4 regions of the Roseibium sp. HPY-6 genome follow, and region 4 is predicted to be linked to each of the others. Evidence: predicted binding sites of a transcription regulator. Region 4 holds the regulator's gene; each other region holds the start of a gene.
The links. The regulator PhoB, encoded in region 4, activates phosphate uptake and scavenging genes when phosphate is short. The targets are predictions, from matches to a motif close to TGTCATNNANCTGTCAT.
Positions count from the first base shown of each region.

Region 1: the regulator PhoB is predicted to act here: its motif matches at 6,163-6,179, upstream of ABVF61_RS27515 (DUF1045 domain-containing protein).
Region 2: the regulator PhoB is predicted to act here: its motif matches at 5,705-5,721, upstream of ABVF61_RS03485 (bifunctional 2',3'-cyclic-nucleotide 2'-phosphodiesterase/3'-nucleotidase).
Region 3: the regulator PhoB is predicted to act here: its motif matches at 5,006-5,022, upstream of ugpB (sn-glycerol-3-phosphate ABC transporter substrate-binding protein UgpB).

Region 1 covers NZ_JBEWCD010000003.1:324,563-332,521, forward strand. Annotated here, with positions in the region: gene ABVF61_RS27475 (LytTR family DNA-binding domain-containing protein) at 1-475, shown strand, start outside; gene phnF (phosphonate metabolism transcriptional regulator PhnF) at 567-1,307, opposite strand; gene phnG (phosphonate C-P lyase system protein PhnG) at 1,438-1,923, shown strand; gene phnH (phosphonate C-P lyase system protein PhnH) at 1,923-2,564, shown strand; gene ABVF61_RS27495 (carbon-phosphorus lyase complex subunit) at 2,568-3,692, shown strand; gene ABVF61_RS27500 (alpha-D-ribose 1-methylphosphonate 5-phosphate C-P-lyase PhnJ) at 3,689-4,618, shown strand; gene phnK (phosphonate C-P lyase system protein PhnK) at 4,615-5,403, shown strand; gene phnL (phosphonate C-P lyase system protein PhnL) at 5,419-6,123, shown strand; gene ABVF61_RS27515 (DUF1045 domain-containing protein) at 6,231-6,980, shown strand; gene ABVF61_RS27520 (alpha-D-ribose 1-methylphosphonate 5-triphosphate diphosphatase) at 6,977-7,959, shown strand, end outside.
Region 2 covers NZ_JBEWCD010000001.1:718,988-726,946, reverse strand. Annotated here, with positions in the region: gene ABVF61_RS03515 (hypothetical protein) at 1-28, opposite strand, end outside; gene ABVF61_RS03510 (flagellar protein FlgN) at 246-740, opposite strand; gene ABVF61_RS03505 (rod-binding protein) at 737-1,048, opposite strand; gene ABVF61_RS03500 (flagellar basal body P-ring protein FlgI) at 1,048-2,193, opposite strand; gene ABVF61_RS03495 (flagellar assembly protein FliX) at 2,513-2,935, shown strand; gene dksA (RNA polymerase-binding protein DksA) at 3,098-3,514, shown strand; gene ABVF61_RS03485 (bifunctional 2',3'-cyclic-nucleotide 2'-phosphodiesterase/3'-nucleotidase) at 3,614-5,596, opposite strand; gene flgH (flagellar basal body L-ring protein FlgH) at 5,965-6,714, opposite strand; gene flgA (flagellar basal body P-ring formation chaperone FlgA) at 6,714-7,697, opposite strand; gene flgG (flagellar basal-body rod protein FlgG) at 7,713-7,959, opposite strand, start outside.
Region 3 covers NZ_JBEWCD010000002.1:526,064-534,022, reverse strand. Annotated here, with positions in the region: gene ABVF61_RS13870 (DNA alkylation repair protein) at 1-534, opposite strand, end outside; gene ABVF61_RS13865 (ABC transporter ATP-binding protein) at 776-1,792, opposite strand; gene ugpE (sn-glycerol-3-phosphate ABC transporter permease UgpE) at 1,793-2,629, opposite strand; gene ugpA (sn-glycerol-3-phosphate ABC transporter permease UgpA) at 2,647-3,528, opposite strand; gene ugpB (sn-glycerol-3-phosphate ABC transporter substrate-binding protein UgpB) at 3,579-4,886, opposite strand; gene ABVF61_RS13845 (ImuA family protein) at 5,434-6,051, shown strand; gene ABVF61_RS13840 (Y-family DNA polymerase) at 6,005-7,471, shown strand.
Region 4 covers NZ_JBEWCD010000002.1:1,429,218-1,437,176, reverse strand. Annotated here, with positions in the region: gene argF (ornithine carbamoyltransferase) at 1-893, opposite strand, end outside; gene ABVF61_RS18020 (aspartate aminotransferase family protein) at 890-2,089, opposite strand; gene ABVF61_RS18015 (GcrA family cell cycle regulator) at 2,617-3,153, shown strand; gene phoB (phosphate regulon transcriptional regulator PhoB) at 3,254-3,952, opposite strand; gene phoU (phosphate signaling complex protein PhoU) at 4,023-4,721, opposite strand; gene pstB (phosphate ABC transporter ATP-binding protein PstB) at 4,753-5,550, opposite strand; gene pstA (phosphate ABC transporter permease PstA) at 5,562-6,911, opposite strand; gene pstC (phosphate ABC transporter permease subunit PstC) at 6,911-7,959, opposite strand, start outside.

The DNA.
Region 1 (7,959 bases), on a different contig from region 4:
GCTTCTTCTGACCGAATTCGTTCTCTGGCCTGCTTTGTTTGGCAACCGGCAGGAAAAGCGCAGCGCTACCGATGAAGACGTTTCCGAAGCTGCTGAAGCAGCACCGGCCACTCTTGCGCACAAGCAGTTGGAGGACGCATCACTGCCCCTGATGTCGCGACTGCCTCACAATGTGCGACAGGGGTCCGTTGTGTCGATTTCGATGCAGGATCACTATGCAGAGGTCACATTGACGACGGGAAAGGCATTGATCCTCATGCGCTTGAGTGACGCCATCGACCTTCTTGAAGGGTATCCCGGCGTGCGCGTGCATCGCTCGCATTGGGTGGCACAACAATTTCTGACGGCGATTGAAAGACGCGACAGGGGGTACCGTGCTGTGCTCGAGGACGGTCGGGACCTTCCCGTCAGCGCAACCTATCTTGAGGCAGCGCGCCAGCAGCTTGTTTCCGGTGCCGGGGTCGAACCTGTCTAGCCAAACCTTGTGGTTCGGCCGCGGATGCAATTTCTCCTGCAACGCGTAAAGTCGCAGCAAGCGACGCTCGGAAACCCGCAGGTTACCGTGATCAGATTTCCCCGTTCACCACAAGCTGGATCCGGTCTGCAGCGGCCCTCGCGCGAGTGTACTGTATCGGCTTACCGGACATGTCGAGATTGACGCTTTCCACCACCATGACCGGCTGGCCCAGCGGGATACCAAGCTGTTGCGCATCCCTGGCGTCCACAAGCTCAGCGGTTATGCGTGACTCCTTACGTCGATAATCGTCGATCCCGGCTTTTTGCAAGGCCTTCGTGATCGACCCGCTTTCAGCATAGTCGGCAACGAAATTCGGTACCCGTGACTGCTCGAACCAGCCTGTCCCGACGATCATCGGAATGCCGTCTGCAACACGCAGCGTTTCAAGCCGGATGAGCATGGTTCCAAGCGGCAGTTCAAGCTGCTGTGCAAGCAAGGCATCGGCTTCCTCCAGCGCTGAACCGATCAGCCGTCCGCTTGGCGATCTGTCCTGCCCGGAAACAATTTCCGAAAACCGTGTTCGCGGCCCAATGGGATAATTCAAAGGTGCGGACGCGACAAAGGTGCCACGGCCCTGATCTGCCCTGAGCACGCCTTCCGCAGTCAGCGCCGCAATGGCCCGCCGCACCGTGTGACGGTTCACGCCAAAGCGCACGGCAAGCTCCGCCTCCGGTGGCAGACGGCTACCTTCTTCAAACCTGCCGCTGACAATTTCCGCCTTCAGCGTTTCCATGATCTGGCGCCAGACGGCAATGCCTGCGCTGCGGTCGAGAATGGTGTTTTTCGTCATGCGCTCGTCATCAAATTTCAGTACCAAAGAGTCAACTGGATTATTTGTATAGACAAATAGACAATTCGGCGGTAGAGGAAATGTGTTTTCGACACTCTCTCTAGTGACCGCCAAACCAAAGGCGCAACTCATGACCGAAACCAGCACTCCTGAAGGCACCTCCAATCCCACGGCCGGTGCCCAACTCGAACGCCGGAAAATCATGGCAACGCTTGCTGCTGCCGCCCCCGATGCCGTCGCCGAGAAGTTCCATACCCTCGAAGCGGCAGACTACGAGCTCGTGCGCCAGCCCGAGACCGGCCTCGTCATGGTGCGTGGACGCATGGGTGGCACCGGCAACCCCTTCAATCTTGGCGAAGTAACGGTAACCCGTTGCGTCGTTCGTCTTGCAACGGGTGAAACCGGGAGCTCCTACAGCCTCGGACGCAACAAGGAAAAGGCGCTTCACGCTGCTCTGATCGATGCCCGCTGGCAGCGCGACGAAGATCGTGTGCGGATCGAACAGAACATCATTGCACCTCTTGCGGAAGCTCATGCGGCCGCCGGCGATACAGTGAAAGAGGAAACCGAAGCGACAAAGGTCAACTTCTTCACGATGGTGCGGGGAGACAACTGATGGACACGAGCGTTTCAGCATCCGTTCAAAATGGAGGAAGCGCGCCGCTTTCAGCCGGCTTCCTCGACCCCGTTCACGACGCACAGGCCTGTTTTCGGGCCATCATGAGCGTGATGGCACGTCCGGGTACACGCCAAAAACTTGTGTTGTGCGCGGAAAACCCGCCCGAACCGCTGACCCCGGCAGCGGCCGCCATTGCCCTGACACTCTTCGACTACGATACCCCGGTCTGGCTGGACCGGCCGCTCATGCAATCCGAAGCGGTGAAAGCCTTCCTTCGCTTTCACACAGGAGCGCCTATCCTGTCAGAGCCTGTCGAGGCTGCGTTTGCGCTCTTGAGCGAACCACAATCGATGATCCCGCTGGCGAGCTTCAACCAGGGCTCGGCCGAGTACCCTGACCAATCGACAACGGTCATTCTCACCGGACAGACTTTCGGCAAGGCTCAGGCTGTCACGCTCGCAGGTCCCGGCATCAAGGACACTACCGCCTTCAGCACTGGCCCGACACCACCCGTTTTCTGGGATCAGGTCGTTTCGAACAACCGCCTGTTTCCCCGTGGTGTCGATCTGATTTTCGCAGGCACGACAGAGGTCGCGGCACTGCCCCGCTCCACCCGCATCACGCTCACGGAGGCCTGAGCCATGTATGTTGCCGTCAAAGGTGGCGAAACCGCTATCCGAAACGCTCACAAGCTGCTCGCCAAACGCCGCCGGGGCGACACGTCGGTGCCCGCGCTGACGCTGGAGCAGATCGCTGAGCAGCTGTCCCATTCCGTCGCCCGCGTGATGGGCGAGGGCTCACTCTACGACGAAACTCTTGCGGCGCTTGCCATCAAGCAGGCGCGCGGTGACCTGATCGAGGCCGCGTTTCTGATGCGGGCGTACCGGACCACTTTGCCTCGGTTCGGGTACAGCCAACCGGTGGACACCGCCAGAATGCTGGTGGAGCGCCGGATTTCAGCCACCTACAAGGACCTGCCGGGCGGCCAGGTGCTCGGCCCGACATTCGACTACAGCCACAGGCTGCTCGACTTCACGCTCGCCGCGGAAGCGGACGGTGCCGAAATGCCTGTTGAAACGGCAGAAGCGCACGACGACGCCATGCCCCGCGTGACCGACCTGCTCGGTGACGAAGGCCTTATGGAACCGGACCCGATCACCGATGAGGATGCGCCTGTCGGCGATCTCACGCGTGAACCGCTTGCCTTTCCAGCGGATCGCGACCTTCGGCTACAGAACCTTGCGCGTGGCGATGAGGGTTTCCTGCTGGCACTCGCCTACTCCACCCAGCGCGGTTACGGGCGGACCCACCCTTTTGCCGGTGAAATCCGCTATGGCGAGGTGGAAGTCGAGTTCTTCGCAGAAGAACTGGGGTTTGCCGTAACGCTCGGGACAATCAAGGTCACCGAGTGCCAGATGGTCAACCAGTTCAAGGGGTCTTCAAAAGCCGCACCGACCTTTACGCGCGGCTACGGCCTCGTCTTCGGCCAGGTCGAGCGCAAGGCCATGTCGATGGCCATGGTCGACCGGTCCATGCGCTGGCAGGAGCTTGGTGAAGAACAGTCTGCGCCGGCCCAGGACGTCGAATTCGTCCTCTCGCATTCCGACAATATCCAGGCGACCGGTTTCGTCGAACACCTGAAACTGCCCCACTATGTCGACTTCCAGGCTGAACTCGATCTTGTCCGCAGGATGCGGGCGGAGTGGTTCGAAAAGCGCGACCAGATCCCGGATGAAAAAGCCGCTGCCCAGGAGGCTGCAGAATGAATGATACGGCTCAGATCTACGATCAGGGCGAATACAATTTCGCCTATCTGGACGAACAGACAAAGCGCATGATCCGCAGGGCTATTCTGAAAGGGATCGCAATACCCGGTTATCAGGTGCCCTTTGCATCCCGTGAAATGCCGATGCCCTATGGCTGGGGAACAGGCGGCGTCCAGGTGACGGCCGCGGTCCTCGGGAAGGACGATTGCCTTAAGATGATCGACCAGGGCTCCGATGACACGACCAACGCAGTGTCCCTGCGCGGTTTCTTTGAAAAGACGGCAGGTGTCCGGACGACATACGAAACCTCCGAGGCGACGGTCATCCAGACACGGCACCGCATCCCGGAGAAAACGCTTACCGAAGACCAGATCCTGGTGTTCCAGGTGCCGATCCCTGAACCGCTTCGTTTTCTGGAACCGCGCGAAACCGAGACCCGCAAGATGCATGCACTGGAGGACTATGGCCTTATGCATGTGAAGCTCTACGAGGACATAGCGAAAAACGGGCATATTGCCACCACCTATGCGTACCCGGTGAAGGTCAATGACCGCTACGTGATGGATCCCTCGCCCACGCCGAAATTCGACAATCCTAAGATCGATGAAATGGCTGCGCTGCAGCTTTACGGTGCCGGCCGAGAAAAACGCATTTATGCGATCCCGCCCTATACGAAGGTGAAAAGCCTCGACTTCGAAGACTATCCCTTCGAGGTTCAGAAGTTTGACAAACCCTGTGCGCTTTGCGGCGCGGAACATGTCTATCTCGACGAGGTGATCCTCGATGACAAAGGCGGGCGGATGTTCGTCTGCTCCGACAGTGACCACTGCGAGGAACGCCGCGCACAAGGTCACACCGGACCGATGGCGGCCAATCCGGCCGCGGCCCAGATTACCGAAAAGAACCAGAGGGAAACGACCCGATGAACACGATTCAATCGGACGAACCGCTTCTGCAGGTTCATAACGTCACCCGCTACTACGGCGACCGGGTCGGTTGCTTAGACGTCTCCTTTGACCTGTGGCCGGGCGAAGTGCTTGCGATCGTGGGGGAAAGCGGCTCCGGCAAGACCACATTGCTCAACTGCCTGTCGACACGGCTCGCGCCGACAGCTGGTGCCATCGAGTACCGGATGCGCGACGGCGCCATGCGCAATCTTTACCAGCTGACGGAAGCAGAACGCCGCCTCTTGATGCGCACCGACTGGGGCTTTGTGCACCAGAATGCCGCCGACGGACTGCGCATGAATGTGTCCGCCGGGGCAAATGTGGGCGAGCGGCTGATGGCAGTCGGCCAACGGCACTACGGCAATATCCGCTCCACTGCTGACGATTGGCTTGGCCGCGTCGAGATTGAAAGCGACCGGATAGATGACGACCCCCGCTCCTTTTCAGGCGGCATGCGCCAGCGGCTCCAGATCGCCCGTAACCTCGTGACGCATCCTCGGCTGGTGTTCATGGACGAGCCCACCGGCGGCCTTGACGTGTCGGTGCAGGCACGGTTGCTCGACCTGTTACGGCGGCTTGTGTCCGATCTCGGACTGTCGGTCGTGATCGTGACCCATGACCTTGCCGTTGCCCGGCTGCTCTCGCACCGGATCATGGTGATGCGGCACGGCTATGTAATCGAAGCCGGCCTGACCGATCAGGTGCTCGACGATCCGCGCGAGCCCTACTCACAACTTCTTGTGTCCTCCATCCTTCAAGTCTGAGAGGAGCAACCAATCATGCCTGTTCGTCTTTATCTCAACAATGTCGGCAAGTCCTTCACCATGCATCTGCAGGGTGGCACGATCATACCGGTCGTCGACAAAGTGGAATTTTCCGTGAACGCCGGGGAATGCGTCGTTCTGGGCGGTCCGTCCGGCGCCGGCAAGAGCTCCATTTTGAAAATGATCTACGGAAATTATCGCTGCGATCAGGGCCAGATCCTGGTCACCATTGACGACGAGATCATCAACGTCGCCGACGCCGAGCCCCGCAAAGTCCTGCAATTGCGTGAAGACACGATAGGCTATGTCAGCCAGTTCCTCAGGACAATCCCGCGCGTGTCGGCCGAGGACGTCGTGGCAGAGCCACTGGTTGCCCAGGGTGAAAGCGAGGAAGCCGCCGTTGAAAAGGCACGTTCGCTCCTTGCCCGCCTGAATGTTCCTGAACGGCTGTGGACGCTGCCACCCGCGACCTTTTCGGGCGGTGAGCAGCAAAGGGTCAATATTGCCCGCGGATTTATCGCACACTATCCGATCCTGCTTCTCGATGAGCCGACCGCCTCACTCGATGCTGCCAACCGGGCCGTGGTGGTTCGTCTTGTGCAGGAAAAGAAGGAACAGGGCGTTGCTATGGTCGGCATTCTGCACGATCAGGATGTCAGGGAGGAAATCGCCGATCGCATCATCGATGTGACCGCTTTTGCCGCAGACGCGGCCGCCTGACCGACTTTGACAAGGAAACGGTTGCAGGCAGGTTCAAACTGTCACAGAACAGTCACGGCCTGCCTTTAGAGCCTGTTGCCTCCCTCGACTGAACCTCTGGTACCGAAATGCGTTACGCCCTCTACTTTGCTGCCGATGCGGACGATCTTCTGATGCGGCTCGGGAATGCCTGGCTGGGCCGGGACCCGTTTACCGGGACATCCCTCACGCAACCGAGTGTAGCGGAAATTGATCCGGAGCGTTTTTACGCGCTGACCGACAGTCCGCGCCGCTACGGATTTCACGGCACCCTCAAGGCGCCGTTTCACTTGCAGGCGAACGCTGCCGAAGCGGACCTGGTTCAGGCCTGCAAGGACTTTGCACAGACGGCATCACCCTTTGACGTCCGGAGCCTTGGCGTCAACCGGCTCGGCAAATTCCTTGCCCTGACGCCCAACGAGAATGAACCGGGGCTGGCTGCCTTTGCGTCAGAATGCGTCCGGCGTTTCGAGGGTTTTCGCGCGCCGCTTTCACAGGCGGACATCGAGCGCCGCCGCAAGAGCGGCCTGACGGCAAAACAGGATAGCTATCTGACCGAGTGGGGGTACCCCTACATCTTCGACGAGTTCCGCTTCCATATGACCCTCTCCATCAAGCTGGAGAACACGGAGGAAGCCGATAGGATCAAGGCCGCGGCTGAACGGCATTTCGCGGAGGTTACCGGCCGGCCGCGTACCTGCCGGTCCTTCGCCCTTTACGTCGAACCGGAGCGGGGCGCACCGTTCGACGTTCATACCGTTTTTCAGCTCACAGGGACGCAGGCCGAGAGCTCGGCTGAAGGCAATTCTGGCCGCCCGGCCGCCGAGGAGAATGCATGAGTACGCATCTGAAAGTCTTCAAGAACGCGAAACTTGTCCTTGCCGAAGAGGTCATCAATGGTTCCTTGAGCGTGAACTCATCTGGCGCGATCGAAGCAATCGAAACGCCGAGCAACGTCGAAGGTCACGACTGTGAAGGCGACTTTCTCCTGCCCGGTCTTGTTGAGCTGCACACGGACCACCTGGAAACCCATTACGCCCCGCGTCCGAAAGTGCGCTGGAACACCGTTTCGGCGGTGCAGGCACATGATGCCCAGATTGCGTGTGCCGGCATCACCACCGTTTTCGACGCGCTGCGCGTTGGAATGGATGAAGACGCCGACCTGCGCTACTCGGACATGCGCGCGCTTGCCGATGCCATCGAAACGGGACAGCGTGAACACCGACTGCGCGCTGACCATTTCATTCACCTGCGCTGCGAAGTCTCCGCCCCCGATGTGCTGAGCGCTTTCGAGGTGTTCCAGGATGACGAGAGCATTCGCCTGATTTCACTGATGGACCACACACCGGGCCAAAGACAGTTCGTCTCGCTCGATTCCTACAAAATCTATTACCAGGGCAAGAAAGGCTTCACCGACGCCGAGATGGACGAATTCATACGTCGGCGGCAAGCCCGCGCTGGCGGACTTGCACCCGACAACCGGCAGAAACTTTCCGCGCTCGCACGCGATCGCGACATCGCCATTGCCAGCCATGATGACGCGACACTTGAGCATGTCGACGAAGCGATCGGACTGGGCACGAAAATCGCCGAATTTCCGACCACAATCGAGGCGGCGAAGGCCTCTCACGAGGCCGGCATGGCCGTCCTCATGGGAGCCCCCAACGTGGTTCGTGGTGGATCGCACTCCGGAAACGTATCGGCGAAAGAACTCGCCGAAGCGGGTTATCTCGACGTGCTTTCCTCCGACTACGTTCCGGTCTCGCTCATCCAGGCGGCTTTCCAGCTCGCGGACGAAATCGAGACCATCGACCTTCC
Region 2 (7,959 bases), on a different contig from region 4:
GCGGCCGGGCAATTCCCGTGTCCAACATCTTTTCCTCCGGGGTACTCAAAACAAACACCCGTACAAATCCGAACATAATGCAAGGAAATGAATCTTCTGTTAACGAAATGATTAGAAATTGCCGGGCCACCTGATTTGGGAATCAGGTAATTGATTCGCGTTTGCCATCTTCTTTCGACCCGAATGCGAAAAAAAACCTCCCGGGCAGGGAGGTCTTAGAATGCATTCCAGTGCAGGCCTGTTTGTCAAAGCGCCTGATTGACGGCGATGCCCCTTGCTGACTGCGGACCGTTAGGTGCTGCACCGTCGCGGCCATATGTGGTCGGAGCCGATGCATTCTTGGCGCCTGCCGCTTTTGCCACTGTCGAGACGAGATTGTTGGCAACATCTCGCGCTGTCGACAGGACAGCCAGGTTAATACGCAGCACCGGCTGAAATTCTCCATGCTGGCGTCTCAGGGCCTGGGTGGCGGCGGAAGAGAGATTGCCGAGGGCGACTGCGTGTTCCTTCGCAGCCATCATCCCTCGTGTGTATTCATGTATGAGGCGCGCCTTGTCGGGCTGCAGCTCCCCGGCTTCCTTCAACTTGCCGGCACGCACCAGATCGGTTTCCATCTCGATCACGGACAGCAACGCTTCCATTGTGCCGGAGAGCGCAGAACAGAAGTTGTCGGCATCCTGTTTGCTTGTCGGCCGGTCCAGCGAAAACGGAAGAGTGTTGGTGTTTGGCTGTGCGGTCATAGTGCCCCCTCCTGCAATGCAATCAGTTCACGTTCAACGCTGTCGGCAAGGCCGATCCCACCTGCTTTGGAGATGGAACGCGCATATTCGTCGATCAACAGATCCTGCCAGGCGTCTGAGCCGGTTCCACCACCCCAGGTGCCACCTTCGTTCAATCCGGTGAACATGTTCTGAAGCATTGTGTTGAGAAACACTGCTTCGAATTCCTCGGCAGCCTCGCGCACGGCACTCTTGTTGGATGTGTCGACGCCCCGGATGGCATTTAAAGGATCGGCCTGGTTGGTAAGCGGTGCAACGGACTGCAGCATCACAGCACCTCGATTTCTGCTTGCAGCGCACCTGCCGCCTTGATCGCCTGAAGTATCGAAATCATGTCGCGGGGACCGATGCCCAGAGCGTTCAACCCGTCGACCAGCTGCTTCAGCGTTATGGTTTCCGGAACGATCGCCAGCTTCGTGCCTTCCTCATCCACACCAACCTCTGATCTTGGCACCACAACAGTCTGACCATTGTCGCTGAAGGGAAGGGGCTGTGAAACCTGCGGTGATTCCGCGATTGTCACCGTCAGATTTCCCTGGGCGACGGCAACCATGGACACCTTCACGTCCTGGCCCATGACAATGATGCCCGAATTCTCGTCGATGACGATCCGCGCAGCGAGATCGGGTTCAACGATCAGCTGTTCAATGTCAGTCAAAAGATCGACGATGTTTCCGTCGTAGCTTTGCGGCAGATCGAGGCGTACTGTTCCAGGGTCGAGCGGTTCTGCCGTCGGCATTCCGATCAGCTCATTGATCGACAAGGCAACACGGCGCGCTGTTGTCAGATCAGGGTTTCTCAGCGCAAGGCGGAGCGACGTCAGCGAGGCCAGCCTGAATTCCAGTTCCCGTTCCACAAGACCGCCATTGGCAATCCGTCCGGCTGTCGGTACGCCCCGGACCACGGACGCTGCATCCGCCTGTGCCGAGAAACCGCCAATGGCCACCGAGCCCTGCGCGATGGCGTAGACCTCGCCGTCCGCACCGACCAGCGGCGTAACCAGCAACGTGCCGCCCTGAAGCGAATCCGCATCCCCGAGCGCGCTGACGTTCACATCAATCCGTGTGCCCTGTGTCGCAAAGGGTGGAAGATTGGCCGTGACCATCACCGCGGCGACCGTATTGGTGTTCAGGGCAATATTACGTGTGTTGACACCAAGGCGCTCCAGCATTGCCTGGAGGCTTTGCTGGGTAAACGGCGTGTTGTTGAGGGAATCGCCCGTGCCGTTCAAGCCGACAACCAGACCGTAACCGATGAGCTGGTTTTCCCGGATGCCTTCAAAGTCCGCAATATCCTTGATGCGGGAGGCTGCCTGAACAGATGTGAGGCCGACGCTTGCTCCAACCAGGGCGAGCGCGGCAATGCCGACAAGCCGCCGCAACCGATTGATGAAGTTCCCGCCCAGTTTTCGCATTTTAGCCCGGTCCAATTCTTTTGCTTCGGCCAGATCGCCGGCTCACACACTTTGCTTTTGCGTTATGCGAAAGGCGTGCCATTGCGGGTCTATGTCAGCTACAATAAACTAAATGACTGAATTACCGAGTAAATCCCGGCGTGTTTCGGATTGGCGCAGCCGTTTCGTTTCGAATTGAGTTAATCAATCCTTATTGTCGGCAGGCAAATATTGCCTCCTTCGCACGGACTCACGTACTCTTCCCGGCAGATTCTGACAGGCTTGAATAGATCCGGAGAGTGCCGGCAGAACCTGAAATCCGCCGGACTGGAACATGATCATGCGCATAACAGGAAACAAACCCGTCACGGGTGTACAGGGCAGGGGAGCGAAAAAGCAGACCCCTTCCGGCACTGAACAGTTTACACCCGACATGGGAGGCGAGGTTACGCAGTCTGCTCAGGTTGCCGGTGGCACTGCAATTCAGGGCATGGATGCTTTGCTGGCACTGCAGGAAGTCGATGCGCGCGAAGAGCGCCGCTCCAAAGCAGCAAGGTACGGGCACACATTGCTCGATACACTGGAATCGGTGCGGGCTGACCTGTTGGCGGGCGTTGTTTCAGAAGACCGCCTGGAGGTGCTTTCAAGCCAGCTTACAAACCGGCAGACCAGTGGAGACGACCGGATCGATTCGGTTCTCGAAGAGATCGAGTTGCGGGTCAAAGTTGAACTCGCCAAGCTTGGACGTTTCACGGACACGTGACGGCGAAAATCGTGATTAATTTGCAGTAAAATGGTGCTATTGGGTCTCAACAATTTGAAAGATATAACTTTTTTTTAATGATATTTTTCAGAAATGAACCGTTGTCGGCTGACAGAACCGGCTATATATTGCGCGCTGCCTAACGGTAATCCGGAGCTATCGATGACGGTTGAAATTGAGTCAGACTATCGACCCTCGGACGACGAGCCGTTCATGAACGACAGGCAGCGCGAGTATTTTCGAGACAAGCTGCTTGCATGGAAAGACGAGATCCTGAAGGAAAGCAAAGAGACTTTGACGAACCTTCAGGAAGAGAGCCAGAACCACCCCGACTTTGCCGACCGCGCGTCGTCTGAAACAGACCGCTCCATTGAGCTGCGCGCCCGGGACAGACAACGCAAACTCATTTCAAAGATAGACGATGCTTTGGAACGAATTGCGGACGGGAGTTATGGATATTGCGAGGAGACCGGTGAACCGATCTCCCTGCGGCGCCTGGAAGCCAGACCGATCGCAACGCTTTCGATCGAGGCTCAGGAGGCGCATGAGCGTCGCGAGAAAGTATATCGCGACGATTGATTTCCAAAACGGCTGACCTGCATCTTCTGCGGCAGGTTCCAGGGACTTCAAGGCCTTCCTGATCCAGGAAGGCCTTTTTCTTTTTGTCGACATTGCCGGTTAGAGCGTGATCCTGTATCTGGCGAAACCGTCTGCGCCGTCGCCTGCCGGCTCAATACGAACGCCTTGAACCGACGTGGCGTGCTTCGTCCCTCCCGGACCGGTTTCAAACAGGACCGTGGTGTCTGGCACCGGGCTGAACTTCCAATTGGTGTCCGCTGCAGGGTCAATCGTTCCCTTGTCGACGATGAAGCGCACCAGAACGTCGCGGTTGGTATCGGGGCCGACAAAAACGACGACATCGTCGCTGATGCCTGGAAAGTTGCCACCGCCGCCGGCCCGGTAGTTGTTGGTTGCCACGATAAACGTCTGGTCAAAATCCAGCGGTTCGCCCTGGAACTCAAGATTGGTGATCCGATTCGCATCCGGATGGATCAATTCGCCTTGCGGATCGTATTTGGAAGGCTGCGTCAGGTCGATTTCGTACGTGACGCCGTCGATAACGTCGAAGTTGTAGCTCGGAAACTCCGGATTGATCAGCGGCTGATCCGGCTTGCCAGGTTCCACCTGCAGGAAGATGCCGGCGGAACGTTCCAGCCAATCCTTCACGATGCTGCCTTTGACGGCCACCGCTCTTACCGTGTTCGGGTAAAGGTAAAGGTCTGCGACATTTTTGATCGCGACGTCACCGACCGGCACGTCTGTATAATAGTCGGCGCCACCACGGCCTCCGGCCTTGAAGGGGGCCGCAGCTGAAAGGACAGGCAGCTCTTCCCATTCGGTGCCCTTGAGCATCTGCTCAATGTACCAGGTCTGCGCATTTGAAACGATCTGCACGCTTGGATCGTCAGCAACAAGCGCGAAATACGAATGAAGCGGTGCAGATGTCTTGCCCACCGGCCGGCGGACATAGGCAAGCGTTGCCTCGTGATCTTCAGTGACGGCGTCGAGCACATCCTGCTGGCTTTCCACGAGTGGCGTCACGTCGCGTCCGTCTTTCTTGAATATCGGGCGCGCCTCGGTCAGGAAGTTGGCGATGCGCCAGCTATTTCCGTCCCGTTCCAGCATCAGGTCGATGACGCCAAGGTGAGATCCCCAGAAACCGCCCATCGCGGCGGGTTTTCCGAAAAGAGTTCCCTTGGTGCTGTCGATGCCCGGCAGTCCTTCATAATCCGGGCCTGGAAATGTCAGGTGATGGTGACCGGTGAAAACCGCGTCAATGCCGCCGACCGCGGCCAAATGGAGAGAAGCGTTTTCCATGCCTTCGGCATAGTCATTGGCGTCGATGCCGGAATGAGAAAGGGCGATGACGAGGTCGCAGCCCTGTTCCCGCATTTCTGGGACGAACGCCTTTGCGGTTTCGATGATATCACGCGCGTTTGCTTTGCCTTCCAGATGGCGACGGTCCCAGTTCATGATCTGCGGAGGAACAAAGCCGATGAAACCGATCTTGATCGGGTGCGTGTTGCCGGCGCCGTCTTGGATATCCTTTTCGAGGATGACATACGGCTTCATGAACAGCGAATCTTCGCGTGCACTTGCCGCAAGCGTCGTACCCTTGACGAGATTGGCGCAGACGACCGGGAAATTCGCTCCGGCCATGACCTTCATCATAAAATCCAGACCGTAGTTGAATTCATGATTGCCGAGCGCGGCGGCATCGAACTCCAGCACATTCATGCCCTTGATGACCGGGTGAATGTCTCCGTCCCGCATGCCGCGTTCATAGGCAATGAAGTCACCCATGGGGTTGCCCTGCAGAAAGTCACCATTGTCGACAAGCACGGAGTTTGTCGCCTCGTTACGGATCTGTCTGATGAGGGTCGCGGTGCGCGCAAGCCCGGCTGTGTCGATCGGTCGGTCGCCGTAATAGTCGTATGGAAAGACATGGACATGGAGATCCGTGGTCTCCATCAGGCGAATATGCGCTGAATTTTCTGCCGCGAGCACAGAGTAGGGATGCAGTGTTGTCGCCACGCTTGCCGCCGCCGTACCCAGGAGGAGATCCCGCCGTGAGAGGGAAAAGTCTTTTACATTTGGCATGATTTTTCTCCAGTTCAGCTAAATCGCTTGAATGACGCGCACCAGGGGAGCAAGGGAAAGACCCATAACGCTTCGCGCGGTCCGAGCAGCGTCAGGTATTTCGGTTGAATTACAGTCCTGTGACAACCAGACAGACAATACTGGATTTTTTTAGGCGGCCCCAGTGCGAAGAACTTCCGCTCTGAGAATACTGTCCTTCATTTCGATCCCGGACCACAGACACCCTGGATAAGCGCGCACGCCCGAAAAGAGAACGGGCACGGCACTCGGGGAGCGAGATGCCGTGCCCGTCATCAGCCGCCACTGACAGGGTTTCTAGAACACCCTGTCTGAGGCTGGCCGGGGGACTGAAGTCTGAGTGGCCCGGATCAGAACGGCAGCAGGATGTCCAATACCTGATTGCCGACACGCGGCTGCTGGACTGTCGTGATCTGGCCTCTGCCGCCGTAGCCTATCCGCGCCTCGGCAATCTGTTCGCTGGCAACGCGGTTGTTGGCGGTGATGTCTTCAGGCCGGACGATGCCGGCGACGATCAGCTCCCGGACCTCGAAGTTCACGCGGACTTCCTGCCTGCCCTCAATTACGAGATTGCCATTCGGAAGCACCTGGGTAACGACCGCTGCGATTTGCGTTTGCAGTGTTTCTTCCCTGTCGACGCTTCCCGCGCCCTGGAAGCTTGAGTTACTGCCGACATTTGCAAGGTCGCTGGCAGCCGTGCCTGCCGGCAGGAAGATTGTGTCGATCGCCGTGCCAAGCGCGCCGCCGACACCCGCTCCGCTCGATTCTGTCCGGTTGCGTTCGGTTGTGTTCTCGATCTCGGCTTCGTCGTCGATGGTCACGACCACGGTCAGGATGTCCCCTACCTGGCTGGCGCGCTGATCCTTGAAGAATGCGCGGCTTCCGGACTGCCAGAGCGAATTCGGGTTGTAGTGCACCTGTTGCGGTTCCGGCATCGGCATTTGCACCGGCCGGTAGCCAGGCGTTGTGGTCGGGTCCTGAATCGCGTTCAGGGCAGGCTGCTGGCCGACTTGCGCGAGCTGGTCTGCGGTGCCGCATCCCGCGGCAAGCGCTGCCAGAGCGATGCTTGCAAGCAGTTGGCGATAATGGTTTTTCTGCATCAGTTGGTCTCGCTGTTCAAGCTGGCGACGACAGGATTGGCGGCGTGAACACGCACCTGTCCGCGTGATGTAACGGTCGCTGGAACGATGCGGCGCGACTGGAGGTTCATCACGTCGATGACGTCGCCCTTGGCACCGGGATCGAGCGCCTTGGCACGCGATGTGAGTTTCACGCCCGGCATGTTGAAAGTGACCGTGACCTTGTCGCCTCGGTTGACGAGCACCGGTCTCTGGAAGCTTCGATGTGACAGAGGGGTGTTGGCGCGAATGTTGGTTTTCGCTTCCTTGCCGACGATTTCTTCAGGAGCAAGCAGCGCTCCGGCGGGAACTTTTGACCGCATGAGGCGAATGCTTGTCAGATCTTCTTCCTTCAGGAGATCGCCGCGGCGCAGGGGCTGGGCGAGTACGGTGACGTCGACCATCTCATGTGCAACGCCTGAAAGTGTCAGACGCTCAGTTCCGTGTTCGATCGCAACAGACGCCTGGATGACAAAATGTCCGTTCGTTTCCGACCACTCGATACGATCGAACCGGATCGGGTCGGCAACCTTTGGATCGGCCAGGACGCGGTCTGGTGCCTGCAGAAGTCTGACATCCAGAGCGTCCGGGGCGAGCGCGGCGTTGCGCCCCGCCAATGCATTGCGAACAAGGCTTTCAAGCTGGTCGCGATCTATTTTGGTTGCGCCGCGGTGTACGACAACGCTCCTGAGACCGTCGGTTCCCGCAGCCTCAAGACCGGCCGCACGGGCGCGCTCGGCGACGATGCTGGCAGCGACATTTCCGGATGTCCCCATGTCGGGTGAGCGGAAAAGCGGCTTCGATGCATGCAGTCCCGCGTTGGAATAAAAGTCTCCGACGGTGACGATTTCCGAAAGGGTCATGACCTGCGAGCGCAGGACCGGCGGTTCTTCTGCCAACACAGCTCCGCTGGCGAAACCCGTTAGCAGCAGGCCGATGGCAGCTTTGTAAAGGTGTTTCATCATCTCAACGATCCTGTGTCAGCGAAGGTTGGTGGTTGTCGAGTACATCTCGTCGGCAGCCTGGATGATCTGCGAATTCATCTCATAGGCGCGCTGGGCGGCGATCAGATCCGAGATCTCGGTCACCGCATCGACGTTGGACATTTCGAGGAAATACTGCTGGAGGCTGCCGAAGCCGTTATCACTCGGGTTTCCGGATTCCGCTGCGCCACTTGCATCGGTTTCCAGGAACAGGTTATCACCGATCGCTTCCAGGCCGGCCTTG
Region 3 (7,959 bases), 900 kb from region 4:
CTTTTTCAGCCGCATGCCCCAGGGAAGACGCGGACGTGTTCCTTCCGAAACGAGACGGCGGACGTGGACGCTCTCGTCTTTTGCCCAGGGCGTCATGATGGCGAGAGCTTTGTCCTGGTCCTTGTCGAGAAACGGGCGCACCTCGAACTCCGCAGTGGCCCGCTTGGTCATTTCCTTCAGGAGTGCGAAGGATTTTTCAAAGTCGCCCAGGCCATGATCTGTCACGACCATGCCGAGCGGCATCATGCCCCAGCCGCGTATTCCTTCGTCATTGCTTGCCCGGTCGACGCCCTCGTTTTCAAGCGGGTGGAGGATCGATCTCAGAACGTGAAATTTCGCATCCAGTGGCTCAGGCAGGATCTTGCCAGTCTCATCCGCGATCAGCCGGGCCCGCTGTTTCAGTTCGAGCTTGTCCAGTCCGGCCAGGATGGCAGCTTCATAAGACACGCGGTCGAATCCTTGAAGGTGCCGTTCGATGTGCAACCCCAGACATCTTACGAGGTCCGGCGAGATCTTGTTTTTAAATGGTTCCATCGTCGGTCCTTGCAGGTGGCGGTGCGTTCGCACTCTCTTTGCCAGAAGCGAAGGGTCCGTCCCAGCCTCTTCCTGCCATTCTCCTGACAAGCACCGTCAGGATAAAACCAAAAAGCCACCCCGGTTGCCCGGAGTGGCTTTTTCGAAACAGACGGCACCCTCGTTCGCCACCCATTCCAAGCCTGATGATTTTCCGTAGATCCGGCGGCCAACTGGTCACCCTTTCCTACTTTCACGACGATCACTGCCGTAAACGAATACCGTCTTTAGCGAAAACCATCTCGTCTTTCGCGTCCCAGGCGAGACCGCAGCTTTCGCCCTCGGAGGGGATCGGCAGAGCCCCTTCCTGGCGCACTGTGACGTCTTCACCATCAAGTAGTTTCAGGTGAATCAGTGTCTCTGCCCCGAGTGGTTCGGAATAGACGACCTTGCCGGCGTAGTCGGTTTCGCTTTGAGCCACAATTCGGATGTGTTCGGGGCGAATGCCGACTTTTGCACCACCTTCAACGCGCCGCCCGAGTCGGTCTGCATCCAGGAAATTGGTTGGCGGTGATCCAATGAAACCGGCAACAAATTCCGTTGCGGGATCCGCATAGACTTCCAAAGGCTTACCGATCTGATCAGCCACCCCGCCGTTCATCACAATCATCCGGTCGGCAAGCGTCATTGCCTCGACCTGATCATGGGTCACGTAAAGCGATGTCACGCCAAGATCGCGCTGGAGCGCCTTGATCTCGAGACGCATCTGGACACGTAATTTGGCATCCAGATTGGAGAGTGGCTCGTCAAACAGGAAGACAGCCGGTTTGCGAACAATCGCTCGGCCCATGGCAACACGCTGGCGCTGTCCGCCGGACAGTTCGCGCGGCTTTCGCGTGAGATAAGGCTCCAACTGCAGGATCTCCGCTGCATTCGCCACGCGCTTTGCAATTTCATCCTTCGGCACCTTCGCGATCTTCAGGCCGTAGGCCATGTTGTCAAAGACGCTCATATGCGGATAAAGCGCATAGTTCTGAAATACCATTGCGATGTCGCGGTCCATCGGCTCAACCGAGTTGACATTGCGGCCATCAATCAGAATGTCACCGGAGGTGACGGTCTCAAGGCCGGCAACCATCCGCAGCAAGGTTGATTTCCCGCACCCCGAAGGTCCGACAATCACGATGAATTCTCCATCGGCGATATCGATGTCGACACCATGGATGACCTCTGTATTGCCGTAGGACTTCCGGAGGTTTTCAAGGGTAACAGTCGCCATTCACTTTTCACTTTCCACTAGACCGCGCACGAACAGCCTCTGCATTCCGATCACCACAAGCACCGGAGGGATCATGGCCAGGATCGACGTTGCCATGATGACCGGCCAATCGGCGGTGTCGTCACCGGAAGGGAACATCTGCTTGATGCCCATCACGATCGTGTTCATGGAGGGGTCGGTGGTGATGAGGAGCGGCCAGAGATACTGGTTCCATCCATAGATGAAGAGAATAACGAAGAGCGCGGCGATATTCGTCCGGCTCATCGGCAGAAGGATGTCGAAGAAGAACCGCATCGGCTTGGCACCGTCCACGCGTGCGGCTTCGGCAAGCTCGTCCGGAACTGTCATGAAAAACTGCCGAAACAGGAAAGTCGCAGTCGCGGACGCAATCAAAGGGAGGATAAGACCCGAATAACTGTTCAGCATTCCGAAATTGGCGATCACTTCGTAGGTCGGCACGATCCGCACTTCGACCGGCAGCATGAGCGTCAGGAAGATCAGCCAGAAGAACAAGCGCCGTCCCGGAAAGCGGAAATAGACGATCGCAAAAGCCGATAGCAGCGAGATCGCAATCTTCCCGAGTGCGATTCCAAGTGCCATGACCATCGAGTTCACGAGCATCATGCCGACAGGAGCGTTCACGCCCGAGGTCAATGCCCGCGCGTAATTCTCGAAGAATTTGTCTCCCGGCAGGAGTGGCATCGGTGGCCGGACGATTGCCTGCTGATCGACTGTCGAGGCAACGAACGCCAGCCAGATCGGAAAGAAGATGAAGGCGACGCCGACAATCATGCCCAAATGCGTGAGCCAGAGGCCGTTGCTGCGCTTTTCGACCATGCCGTTTTGCTGCGCCATCAGTAGTGGACCCTGCGTTCGATGTATTTGAACTGAACCACGGTGAGGATCGAAACGATGAGCAGAAGGATCACGGATTGTGCTGCCGAGGACCCCAGATCCTGACCGACGAACCCGTCGGAATAAACCTTGTAAACAAGGATCGTCGTAGCCTGTTGCGGTCCACCGCCGGTAATCGTGTGAATGACGCCGAAGGTCTCGAAAAATGCGTAGATGATGTTGACCACCAAGAGAAAAAATGTTGTCGGCGACAGGAGCGGGAAAACAATCGTGCGAAAGCGCGTCCAGAAACGCGCGCCATCAATTGCGGCCGCCTCGATCACCGATTTCGGGATTGCCTGAAGACCGGCAAGGAAGAAAAGGAAGTTGTAGCTGATGCGTCCCCAGGCACTGGCAACCACAACAAGACCCATCGCCTCGCTGTCATTCAACACGTGGTTCCAGTCGTAGCCTAGAAGCCCCAGGTACCAGGTCACCACACCGACGCGCGTGTTGAACATAAAGAGCCAGAGGACACCGGCGACCGCGGGCGCCACAGCATAAGGCCAGATGAGCAGCGTCCTGTAGGTGCCCGACCCCTTGATCAGTCGGTCGGCCAGAACGGCCAGATAGAGAGCGACCCCCATCGAGACGACTGTGACCAGGGTCGAAAAGATCGCCGTCGTCACAAAGGACGCCCGGTAAAAGGGATCCTTCAGCAGGAACTCAAAATTGCCGAGCCCTACCCATTGCATGGACAGTCCGAACGGGTCCGGAATGAAAAGCGACTGCCAGATCGCCTGGCCCGCTGGATAGAAAAAGAAGACTGCCGTTATGACAATCTGTGGGGCAATGAGCAGCAGCGGCAGCCACATGCCTTTGAAAGTGACGCGTTTTTCCATGGCAAGACCGTGTGCCACCCCGGAGACCGGGGCGGCACGTCGTCATGATGTCACTGTGCGGACTGTTCAAAGCGCCGCAGCAGGGCGTTGCCGCGTTCCACTGCCGAGTCGAGCGCTTCCTGTGCGGACTTGTCGCCCGACCACACGCCTTCGAGTTCTTCATCAATGATGCCGCGGATCTGGTCGAACGAACCCAGCCGAAGTCCCTTGGAGTTCGCTGTCGGTTCTTTCGCGGTCATTTGAATGACGGCGATGTCCGTTCCGGGGTTCTGCTCATAAAAGCCCTGTGAGCGGGTCAGATCACCGGCCTCAGCCGTGATCGGAAGATATCCGGTGTCCTGGTGCCACTTGGCCTGGATCTCAGAGCTGGAGAGGAAGTCCATGAAAGCTGCCACGCCTTCATACTCATCAGCTTCATGGCCCTCGAGCACCCAAAGAGAAGCACCGCCGATGATCGTGTTTTGCGGCTCACTGGCCACCGCAGACCAGTAGGGCAGCGGACGCACTTCAAAATCAAATTCGGCTTCCGACTTGATGCCGGCATAACCTGCAGAAGATTCTGTGAATAGAGCGCATTCACCTGCACGGAAGTTTGCGCCACCTTCGTTCCGGCGGCCCGCATAGATGAATTTGCCGTCCTTCGCCCAATCACCCATTGCCGAGATATGAGCAACCTGCGCCGGGCTGTTGAACGCCAGCTCGGTATCGGTCCCGGCAAAGCCGTTGTCCTTGGTGGCAAATGGCGTGTCGTGGTAGGCGGAGAAGTTCTCCAGGTGGATCCAGCTCTGCCAGGCGGTCGTCATCGGGCACTCGACACCGGCTGCTTTCAGCTGATCGAGCACTTCACTGACCTGCTCCCAGGTGGACATATCGGTATCAGGATCAATACCAGCTTCAGAAAGCTTGTCGCGGTTGACCCAGAGGACCGGCGTCGAGGAGTTGAAGGGAAGCGAAAGCATGTTCCCGTCGGGGGAGGTGTAGTAGCCCTTGACCGAGCCGATATATTTCGACTGATCGAAGCCATCACCCATGACTTCATAGACCGGTTTGATTGCGCCCTTGGCGCCCATCATGGTCGCGGTGCCGACCTCGAACACCATCAGAATGTGGGGCTGCTCACCGGCACGGAAAGCGGCAATACCGGCGTTCAGTGTCTCGGAGTAATTGCCCTTGTGGCTGGCAACGATTTTATAGTCGGACTGAGACCCGTTGAAGGTGTCTACCTGCTCGGCAACCAATTCTCCCAACCGGCCTGTAAAGGCATGCCAGAAATCGATCTCGGTTTGCGCAAATGCGGAGGAGGTGCCCAGAAGGGCGGCCGCAGCGACAAGGCTGGCGACGGTCTTACGATAAGCCATATTCATTTGCTCCCATGTCGAAGGGCATTTTTGCCCCGGTCAGCAGTTGGTTTTTCCGGTACCGAAATGGCTTCGCCGGCACCTGAAACGATAACGCCTGCGTTTCGTATTGTTTTCATATGAACGTTCTATGACGCTCATATGAACATTTAATCACGCCTTAACCGCGTCCGCAAACGGGAACGAATATATTGTTCCGCGCGCCCGTCCGATCCCGGCAATTCGGGCTTCTTTTTGTGTCATCTCGATGGACAAATTGCCGTAACAACTGCCGGCCTGCGGCCTTCCAACCAGCATGCTCGCCCTTGCCGACGCCTGAGCTCGCAGAAGATTAGTCGGCTCACGTGAAGGTTCGGCGTCGTTCATATGAAAGAATAGTGACAGGTCGAAGCGTGGTTTCCAAGATTTCCGGCAGTATGTTTTTGCGTTGAGGAAACTGCAAAGGTTCGCGCTTTTTCAACCTTTAACAACGCTCTTCTTGCTCTATGTTGCAAAACATTGTTCCTTAAGCAGATCTTTTTTCGGCCGAGAAACCCTAAAACGTTCCATGTCCCAGCCCTTTTCTTCCGTTTATCCGCTCAAGAGGGCCCGCGCCCATGAAGTGTGCGGCGAAGGTGGACTGGCTTTTGCTGCGATCACGGCCGGTCAGGCGTCCGGCCCGGTCGTCTGGATATCGGAACGCTGGCGTCCCGTGGTCAATCCGGAAGGTCTTGCGCCCTATTGCGATCCTGGAAAGCTGCTGCTGACCCGTGCAGATACACCTTTGAATGTGCTGGCCAGTGCTGAAACCGCGTTGCGGTCCGGCGCCGTCGGCCTTGTCGTCGCCGAACTCACCGGCCCGATCGGTCTGACGGAAGGCAGGCGGCTACAGCTGGCGGCGGAAACCGGCGGGACCACCGCTTTGCTCCTGATCCCGGAAGGCGGCGGCAGCAATGCCGCTGAAACCAGATGGCACTGCACGGGCATTCCCGCATTTGAAGCCGCCCGTCAAAACAGCCCCAACCCGAACAATCCCGGCGCGAACAGCCCTCGTCAAAACGACCATGACTCGACTCCCTGGCGATGGTCACTTATAAAGAACAAAATAGGAACATTATCAGATTGGGTAGTGCGTTGGGATGCAGCGGCGCATCGTATCATTGTGGTTTCCGAGGCTGGCGGCTGAGCGTTCGCTCCGCGCCAATCCCATTGACGCGCCCTTTGCCCTGACCCTTTTCGACCGCAATTCGGAACGTGTCTATGATCTGTGCCCGCGCGCGGAAGCTGCCGGGCTCAACCGGGGCATGACGCTGGTTCATGCCAGAAGCTTCTGCCCGGGTCTTCTCACCCGGCCCGCCGATCCGAAGGCCGACCAGCGGTTCCTGCGTCTTCTGGCCCGGTGGGCAACCCGCTATTGCCCCTGGGTCGGGCTCGACGGATTGAATGGCCTCTTTCTCGACATCAGCGGGTCGGCGCATCTTCTGGGCGGCGAAGAACCGCTTCTCGATGATATCCGCGCCCGGCTTGCCCGGGCCGGTCTCAGCGCCCGGCTGGGCCTGGCATCAACGCCGGGCGCAGCCTGGGCGCTTGCCCGCTTTGCCGAAGGCATTGCCCAGCCAGGTGAGATCCTTCCCCGCATCGGCCCCCTGCCGCTGCCGGCGCTGCGCCTTACCGACCAGACCTGCACCAGCCTGGAGCGGCTCGGCATTGCCACCGTCTCCGATCTTTACAATCTCCCACGGGCCAATGTTGCAAGGCGCTACGACCCGGAGGTGCTGCGCCGTCTCGATCAGGCGCTCGGCGCCATTCCCGAGCAGATCTCGCCCCTGAAGGAAGATCACAGCTTCGCCGTACGCATGACGCTACCCGAGCCGATCGGGCTTCTGGACGACGTCATGGCCGGAGCGGAACGGCTGATCGGCCATCTGTGCGAACAGCTGGATACGGCCCAGAAGGGCGCGCGCAGCCTGAAGCTGACCTTCCGGCGCGTGGATCAGGAAAACCAGGCGGTTGAGTTGCGCCTGGCCCGGCCGATGCGCGACGGCGACCGGATCCTCGCTCTTTTCGAGCGCGGGGTCAGCGCGGTCGATGCGGGCTACGGCATCGACATGATCCGCCTGGAAGCCACGCAGGTGGAAGAACTCGGCCCCCGCCAGCTGACCCCGTCGCAAGCGCTGGAAAAAGACAGCCTTGCCGATCTCGTCACCCAGCTCGGCAACCGGATCGGGCTTGAGAACATCCTGCGCTTTGCCCCGGTCGACAGCCACATCCCGGAGCGCAGTTTCAAGCTGGTGCCGGCCGCCTACAGCATGCCGGTCCGCGCCTGGCCCACCCGGCGCACGCGCCCGTTGCGCCTGTTCCCCCCCGAGCCGATCACCGGCTCGGGCGTCACGCCGCCCGGCCGCTTCCGCTGGCGCGGCCGGGCGCTGACGACACTCAAGGCCGAGGGACCGGAGCGGATCACACCTGCGTGGTGGGAGGGCGACGACGACTGGACACGGGGCCTGCGCGACTACTGGCGCGTTGCCACCGGCCAGGGCCAGCGCCTTTGGCTGTTCCATACACCGCAGAACCCGGGCTGGTATGTGCAAGGGGAGTTCGGCTGATGATCTCTTCCGCTCCATCTTTTCCTTCCCGCCGTCATCCCGGCCAAGCGGAGCGCGCGCCGGGACCGGAGAGGCACGGCCGCCGCGGTTCTTCCTCTGTCCCGACCGGCAGCCTCCGGCTCCCCGGTCCCGGATCTCCGCTGCGCTGCGTCCGGGATGACGATGGAGAGAAGGAGGCGGTTCGACTGGTCTCCACCGATGCGGCCTCGAACTCACGCCGCCGTCCCGGACTTGATCCGGGACCTCTTTGTGAGAGGACCCGGAGATGGCCCCGGCTCAAGGCCGGGGCGACGTATTGGGTGTGCTCCCATTCCATGAAAGTCATCTCCGTACCCGCGAAACGAAACGTCGCTTTGGGGCGCGACCAAGCCGCAAAGCCATCGTCTCGAAAAACCGTCTCTGGAAACGAGTGGATCCCCGATCAAGTCGGGGATGACACCGGAGGAACCTACCATCCCCGCCAAGCACAAAGCGCGCCGGGACCAGAG
Region 4 (7,959 bases):
TGGGCATGGAGCCTGTTCTCGGCTTCGTCAAAAACCACGGAATTGGGACCATCCATGACTTCGGAGGTAACCTCCTCGCCGCGATGCGCCGGAAGACAATGCATAAAGATAGCGTCGCTGTTTGCCTCGGCCATCAGACGATTGTTTACCTGGTACGTGCTGAGGAGGTTGTGACGGGACTGTGAATCGTCGTCGCCCATGGACACCCAGCAATCCGTAATCACGCAATCGGTTCCCTTGACCGCCTCATATGGGTCTGTCGTGACCAAAATGGAACCACCCTTTGCGCGAGCCGTGTCGATCAGCTCCTGGGGCGGCGCCAGTTCGCCCGGCGTCGCGATCCGCATTTCGAAGTCCAGTCGTGGCGCGGCGTGTACCCAGGACGCCAGCACATTGTTGCTGTCGCCGGTCCAGGCAATGCTTTTGCCGCTGATTGACCCGCGATGCTCTTCGAAGGTCATCAGGTCCGCCATTATCTGACAGGGATGCGAGACTTTCGTGAGCCCGTTGATCACCGGGACAGTCGCGTGCTCGGCAAGCTCGTTCAATTCGCCATGATCGAGAATGCGGATCATGATGGCATCAACAAACCGCGACAGGACCTTGGCCGTGTCACCAATGCTTTCACCACGGCCAAGCTGCATTTCCGCGCCGGTGAGCATCAGCGTCTCACCGCCAAGCTCGCGCATTCCGACATCGAACGAAATCCGCGTACGGGTGGAAGGCTGTTCAAAAATCATCGCAAGTATCTTGCCGGCGAGCGGTCCCTCGCCCCGGCGGACACCGTTTCGCGACGCCTTGATCCTGCGCGCTGTATCCAGAATAGCGCGCAGTTCATCTCCCTCGAAGTCGGTGAGGTCCAGAAAGTTCCGGTAAGCGGCGTTGGCAGTCATTCGGCCGCTCCTTCCACAAGCTTTGCCTCAACCGCGATCGCTGCCTGCTCCAGGCGTTCCAGTGCCACAGAGATTTCGTCTTCGGTCATTGTCAAAGGCGGCATGATACGCACGACGTTGTCACCAGCTGGAACGGCCAGCAGTCCAGCGTCTCGCGCCGCGGACACGTATTCCGCTGCCGGCACAACGCATCTGAGCCCCAGCATGAGACCCGTGCCGCGCACCTGATCCAGTACCTTTGGGTGGCTGTCGACGAGCCCTGCCAGTTTCTGCTTGAAGCTGAGGCCCTTTTTCTGCACCTCTTCGAGAAACCCGTCCGCCAAAACAACATCAAGGACCGCATTGCCAACCGTCATGGCCAGCGGGTTGCCGCCGAAGGTGGTGCCATGGGTCCCGGGAGCGAGAGCCGAAGCGGTTCGCTCGGTTGCTAGGCACGCTCCCATTGGAAAGCCGCCACCGATGCCCTTTGCGACGGCCATGATGTCCGGGCTCACACCGGCCCATTGGTAGGCGAAGAGTTTTCCAGTGCGTCCAACACCCGTCTGGATCTCGTCGAAGATCAGCAAGATGCCGTTGTCGTCGCAAAGCTGCCTCAGCGCGCGCAGGAATTCCGGTTGGATTTCACGAATGCCGCCTTCACCCTGGATCGGTTCAATTGCAAGCGCCGCCGTGTGCGGGCCTATGACCGCCTTGAGCGCATCCAGGTCTCCTGCCGGGACCTGGTCGAAACCCGGTGCCTTGGGACCAAACCCTTCCAGGTATTTCGCCTGGCCGCCGGCCGCAATCGTTCCAAGGGTCCGGCCGTGGAACGCTCCCTCGAAGGTCACGATCTGATAGCGATCGGGTTCGTTGTTGTCATAGTGATACCGCCGCGCGCATTTAATCGCAGCTTCCATCGCCTCTGCACCCGAATTTACAAACAGCACCCTGTCGGCAAATGTCGCCTCAACGAGGCGCTGTGCCAGACGTTCGCCGTCCGGGATCTGATGAAGGTTGGAGACGTGCCAGAGTTTGGCTGCCTGCTCCTGAAGCGTCTTGACCAGATGCGGATGGCCGTGCCCGCAGGAATTCACTGCGATGCCGGAACCGCAATCGAGGAATCGTCGGCCGTCCTTGGTAACCAGCCAGACACCTTCCCCATGATCAAATGTCAGATTTGATCTTGCATAGTTTCCAAACAGCGCAGTCGCGGACATAACCTCTTTTTACTCCTCAGAGCACCCAGCCTCCTTTTGAAGGCAGGTGAAATGCTCTCTACATGGTGTCATCGATCAAGCTCGAACGCCAAACCGCCCAGGCCGATATTTCCCGTTTCCTGTTGCGGCACTTGCCCGGGAAACGAGCCCGTTTGATCCGGTGCGCTTCACGAGTGCGGACAAGCCAAAACGCAACGTGCCGCCCCGATGAGGCGGCACGTCGCAAGATGCTTATACACCGCGCGTACCGTTGGCTGTCAATGGAAATGCTGCTGCCGGCACTTAAAGTCACGTTTCGTGAAACGCTGGAAGGCCTTACCATAACTGGGGAAAAGTCCGCTCATCCCCAACTGGTTTGGGTGAAGCGGTTGCCTCACAAATTAACGTTATTGTAACCTCTGGCTCATCAAACACGAGATCTCGTGCGGCACATCACCAAGAGGCACAAGATATGCCAAAATTAGGCATGCTAGAGCATGTCTGACACGAGGTTAATGGCCAAATGGCCGAACTAAAGGGTGCGGGCAATGAGTTGGACGAACGAACGGGTTGAACTGCTCAAGAAACTTTGGAGCGAAGGCCTGAGTGCAAGTCAGATCGCAGGCGAACTCGGGGGTGTGACCCGCAACGCCGTGATCGGCAAGGTGCACCGGCTCGGGCTTTCCGGACGTGCAAAGACCTCAAGTTCCAGCGCAAAGCCGCGCCGGCCGCGCACCGCCAGCCCCGCTGCAGGAGCAGCACCAAAGAAACCTGTGCAGCAACCGCAGATGATCGGAGCTACGGCACTCAAGGTGGACACGTCACCTGCACCTGTCGCTGATATCAAGCCTGAGTTGGAACCCATGCCCGAGATGGTCATTCCGATTTCTCAGCGCGCAACGATCCTTACGCTGACTGAGCGGACCTGTAAGTGGCCGATCGGTGATCCTGCGACGGACGATTTCTATTTCTGTGGCCGCGTTTCCGATGCTGGCGTTCCTTATTGTGCATATCACTGCAAGATCGCTTATCAGCCTGTTGCTGACCGGCGCCGCGAGCGAAAGACGGTTGCGCAGGCCTCCTGATATTTTCCTCAACCATTGAAAAACCCGCCTTTGTGGCGGGTTTTTTGTTTTGGACAAAAAGTCCGTCGGGTTTCGGTTAAGTATTGCCCGCGAGAACCTGTCAGCTGGCAATCGAGAACTGGTCATTGAAGGCGTAGCCTGCGCCACGCACGGTCCGGATCGGATCCTTCGCCTTGCCCTTGTTGAGCGCCTTGCGCAGCCTGCCAACATGAACATCCACCGTACGTTCATCGACATAAACATCGTGACCCCAGACACCGTCCAGAAGCTGTTCACGCGAGAACACGCGGCCCGGGGAAGTCATCAGGAACTCAAGAAGCCGGAACTCGGTCGGCCCCAGGTGTATTTCCTTGGTGTTACGGCGAACACGGTGGGTTTCACGGTCGAGTTCAATGTCACCGGACCTGAGCATCGTGGAGACGACTTCCGGACTCGCTCGGCGCAGGATTGCGCGCACCCTTGCCATGAGCTCGGGGACCGAAAAAGGCTTTACGACATAGTCATCGGCACCAGTCGACAGACCGCGGATACGTTCTGCTTCCTCGCCGCGCGCCGTGAGCATAATGATCGGCAAACGTTCGGTGTCTTCCCGTGCCCGCAGGCGCCGGCACAGTTCAATTCCGGAGAGCCCGGGAAGCATCCAGTCCAGCAGGAGCAGATCCGGCAGGCTCTCCCGCAGGCGGATTTCGGCTTCGTCTCCACGGACACAGGATTCGACCTGGTACCCTTCCGCTTCCAAATTGTATCTCAAGAGAAGGCTGAGCGGTTCTTCGTCTTCAACGATCAGCACTTTCGGCATTCGTTCACGCTCCGATATTACCGGCCGGCACACGCATGCCGGCCGAAAGAGTCCCGCAGTCTTTCAGTGCTTAGCCAGCACTTGTTGTTTCATCAAGCTTTTCACGGTCTTCGGGAAGCCGTTCGCCGGTGACCATGTAGTAGACGTTTTCCGCAATATTGGTTGCATGGTCACCGATGCGCTCGATGTTCTTGGCGCAGAACAACAGGTGCACGCATTGAGTGATCACGCGCGGATCTTCCATCATATAAGTCAGCAGTTCACGGAACAGGGACGTGTAGATGGCGTCGACTTCAGCATCGGCCTCCTGCACCCGGCGAGCTGCTTCCGCGTCGCGTTGCGTGTAGGCGTCGAGTACCAGCTTTAGCTGGCCGAGCGCGAGTTCCGTCATGTGTTCAACGCCGATCGCCAGCTTCTTCGATTGCAGATTGCTGTCGATCGCAATCGCGCGCTTGGCGACGTTTTTCGCCAGATCACCAACTCGCTCAAGATCGTTGGCGATGCGGCTTGCCGCGGTGATTTCGCGAAGGTCCTGCCCCATGGGCTGACGGCGCGCGATCATTTCGATCAATTTTGCCTCAACCGCCTGGTGCAGCGTATCGAGCCGTTCGTCGTTTGCGACAGTGGTCTTGGCGAGTTCGTGATCCTGAGAAACAAGAGCTGCGACCGCGTCGGCAAAGGCGCGTTCCGCGAGGCCACCCATTTCGGCGACCTTACCGGCCATTTCCGTCAGTTCCTCGTCATATGCCGAGACAATGTGTTCAGACATCCTGTGTCCCTTTCCGATTTCGGAAAACCGCTTAGCCGAAGCGGCCAGTAATGTAATCCTGAGTGCGCTTGTCTTTCGGATTTGTGAAGATGTCCTCCGTCGGACCTTCTTCAACCAGAATACCCAGGTGGAAAAAAGCTGTACGCTGAGAAACACGCGCCGCCTGCTGCATGGAATGCGTCACGATGACAATGGTGTAATTCTCACGCAGCTCATCGATCAACTCCTCGACCTTTGCCGTGGCAATCGGGTCAAGGGCCGAGCAAGGTTCGTCCATCAGGATCACTTCCGGGCTGACCGCAATGGCGCGCGCGATGCACAGACGTTGCTGCTGCCCACCGGACATTCCCGTTCCGGGCTCGTCCAGACGATTTTTCACCTCTTCCCAAAGGCCGGCTTTCTGGAGGCTCGAGGACACTATGTCGTCGAGTTCCGCCTTATTGCGGGCGAGACCGTGGATACGCGGACCATAGGCGATGTTGTCGTAGATCGACTTCGGGAACGGGTTCGGTTTCTGGAAAACCATCCCGACCTTCGCCCGAAGCTGCACCGGATCGACTTTGGGGTCGTAGATATCTTCGTTGTCGATCTTGATCGATCCTTCCACGCGGCAGATATCAATCGTGTCGTTCATGCGGTTGATCGTGCGCAGGAAGGTCGACTTGCCGCAGCCGGACGGGCCGATGAAAGACGTCACCGAACGCGGTTGGATTTCAATGTCCACGTCCTTGATGGCATGTGTATCGCCATAAAAGACCTGAACCTTGTTTGCGGATATTTTGCTCTCGGTCATTTCGTTCGCCTGTTCAATACTCGGCATCTCGTTCATCGCATCAATCCTTACCAGCGGCGTTCAAACCTGCGGCGCAGGATGATCGCGAGAATGTTCATTGAGAGGAGGAAGATCAGGAGGACGATAATTCCACCCCAAGCTTTCTCAGTAAACGCGAGATCGGACCGCGCCGCCCAGGTGTAGATCTGTGCAGGCATTGCCGAATTCGGCTCGGTGAAGCCGGCGATGAAGCCATCCGGGTAACCGCGCGCGACGAACCCGACCATACCGATCAGAAGCAGCGGTGCCGTTTCGCCCAGTGCCTGTGCCAGCCCGATAATGGTTCCGGTCAGAATGCCGGGCATCGCCAGCGGCAGCACGTGATGGAAGATCGCCTGCATCTTGGAAGCGCCAACACCGAGTGCTGCGTCCCGGATGCTTGGCGGAACCGCCTTCAGCGAAGCGCGCGTGGAGATAATGATCGTCGGCAGCGTCATCAGCGTCAGGACCAAGCCGCCGACCAGCGGCGCAGATTGAGGCAAATGCATGAACTGGATGAAGACCGCCAGACCCAGAATACCGAAAACGATAGAAGGAACGGCCGCCAGGTTCGAGATATTCACCTCAATCAGATCCGTGAACCTGTTCTGCGGTGCGAATTCTTCAAGATAGATGGAGGCGGCCACGCCTATCGGAAGCGACAAAAACAGAACCACCAGCATCATGAAGAAAGACCCGATCACCGAAGCGCCGATGCCCGCCGCTGCGGCATTGTCCACACCGGCGTCCGCACCGGTGATGAAAGGCCAGTTAAAAACGGTCTTGATGACGCCAGCCTCGACAAGATTATCAACGACGTCCAGATCCGATTTCATCAGAAAGCGGCTGTCGGTCATGCCTTCACGGGTGATACGACCGCTCATATAACCGTCTACCCTTGAGGATGCTGCAAGGTCGAACCTGACCGGTTGGCCCAGTTGGTCCTCATTTTCCCGGAAAAACTCGCGGATCGTACCACCCGGCTTGCCGACGATGCGCTCGATGGCTTCGGGTTCCACGGGTGTTTCAATACCGCTTTCCTGGAGCTGGCCGGTCAGCGCATTGATGAAGATTTCCTCGTAGGCCCTTGTCTTGAACAGCGTGCCTTCGGCAGCGTCGTACTGTTCCTGCGTCAGAGTGAACTCAACTTCAACGACCGTGCGCGAGAAAGCCGGAAATCCCTGCGAGATGATCGCGTAGGCCAAAACGACAAGAAAGAACAGCCCGATCGCAATCGCTCCAATGCCGTAAGCCTGAAAGCGCTTCTCAGCAGCGTTGCGTTTGCGTGTCAGATCATCAAGCGCGTAGAGCGACTTCGGCTGCATCGGAGCTTTCGCCGGCGATGCGGATGTCTCGGGAGGAAGTGTTGCGTCGGTCATCAGTCATACTGCTCCCGGTATTTGCGCACGATATAGAGTGCGACAATATTGAGACCCAGGGTTATCACGAAGAGTGTCATGCCAAGCGCGAAGGCAACCAGCGCGACAGGCGACGCAAAGTCTGCATCTCCGGTCAGCTGACTGACGATCTTGGCGGTGACGGTTGTCATGGCCTCGAACGGATTGAGGCTGAGGCGCGCAGCCGCACCGGCACCGAGGACCACGATCATCGTTTCACCGATCGCACGTGAGGCCGCCAGCAGGATCGCACCCACGATCCCGGGAAGCGCCGCCGGCAGGATTACCTGGCGCACCGTTTCGGACTTGGTTGCTCCAAGACCGTAGGACCCGTCGCGCATTGCCTGGGGCACAGCGTTGATGATGTCGTCCGACAGCGAGCTCACAAACGGGATCAGCATGATACCCATGACGAGGCCCGCGGTCATGACCGCCGTTCCCGCCTGCATGATTCCGAGGCCCTCATTACCAAAGACGGACAAGAGCAGCGGGCCTACGGTCAGAAGCGCGAAAAGGCCATAAACGATTGTCGGGATACCGGCCAGCACCTCAAGCAGCGGCTTGGCGACGGCGCGCACCTTGGGTCCTGCGTATTCGGACAGGTATACCGCCGCGAAAAGGCCGATCGGGACGGCAACGAGGAGCGCGACGATCGAAATATAGAGGGTGCCCCAGAGCAGCGGCAGGATGCCAAGCTGGGACGAGCTTCCGCGCCCGGAGAAACTCGGCGACCAAGTCAGGCCGAAGAAGAAGTCGGAGGCGGGATATAGTCTGAAAAACTCCCAGGTGTTGAACACCAGAGACAACACGATCCCGATGGTGGTCAGGATGGCGATAGACGCCGCCGCAATGAGGATTGCCTTGACGCCCTGTTCAACGACGTTTCGCGCCCTGAACTCGGCATTGGTTTCCCGGATAGCCCAGAATGCCGCGAAAAGTGCGACCAGAATGACCGCAATCGACATGATCAGATTGCCGGTCGCATTCAGAATGCGATACCGCTGTGCGGCCCGTAGGATCGGCTGCGTGA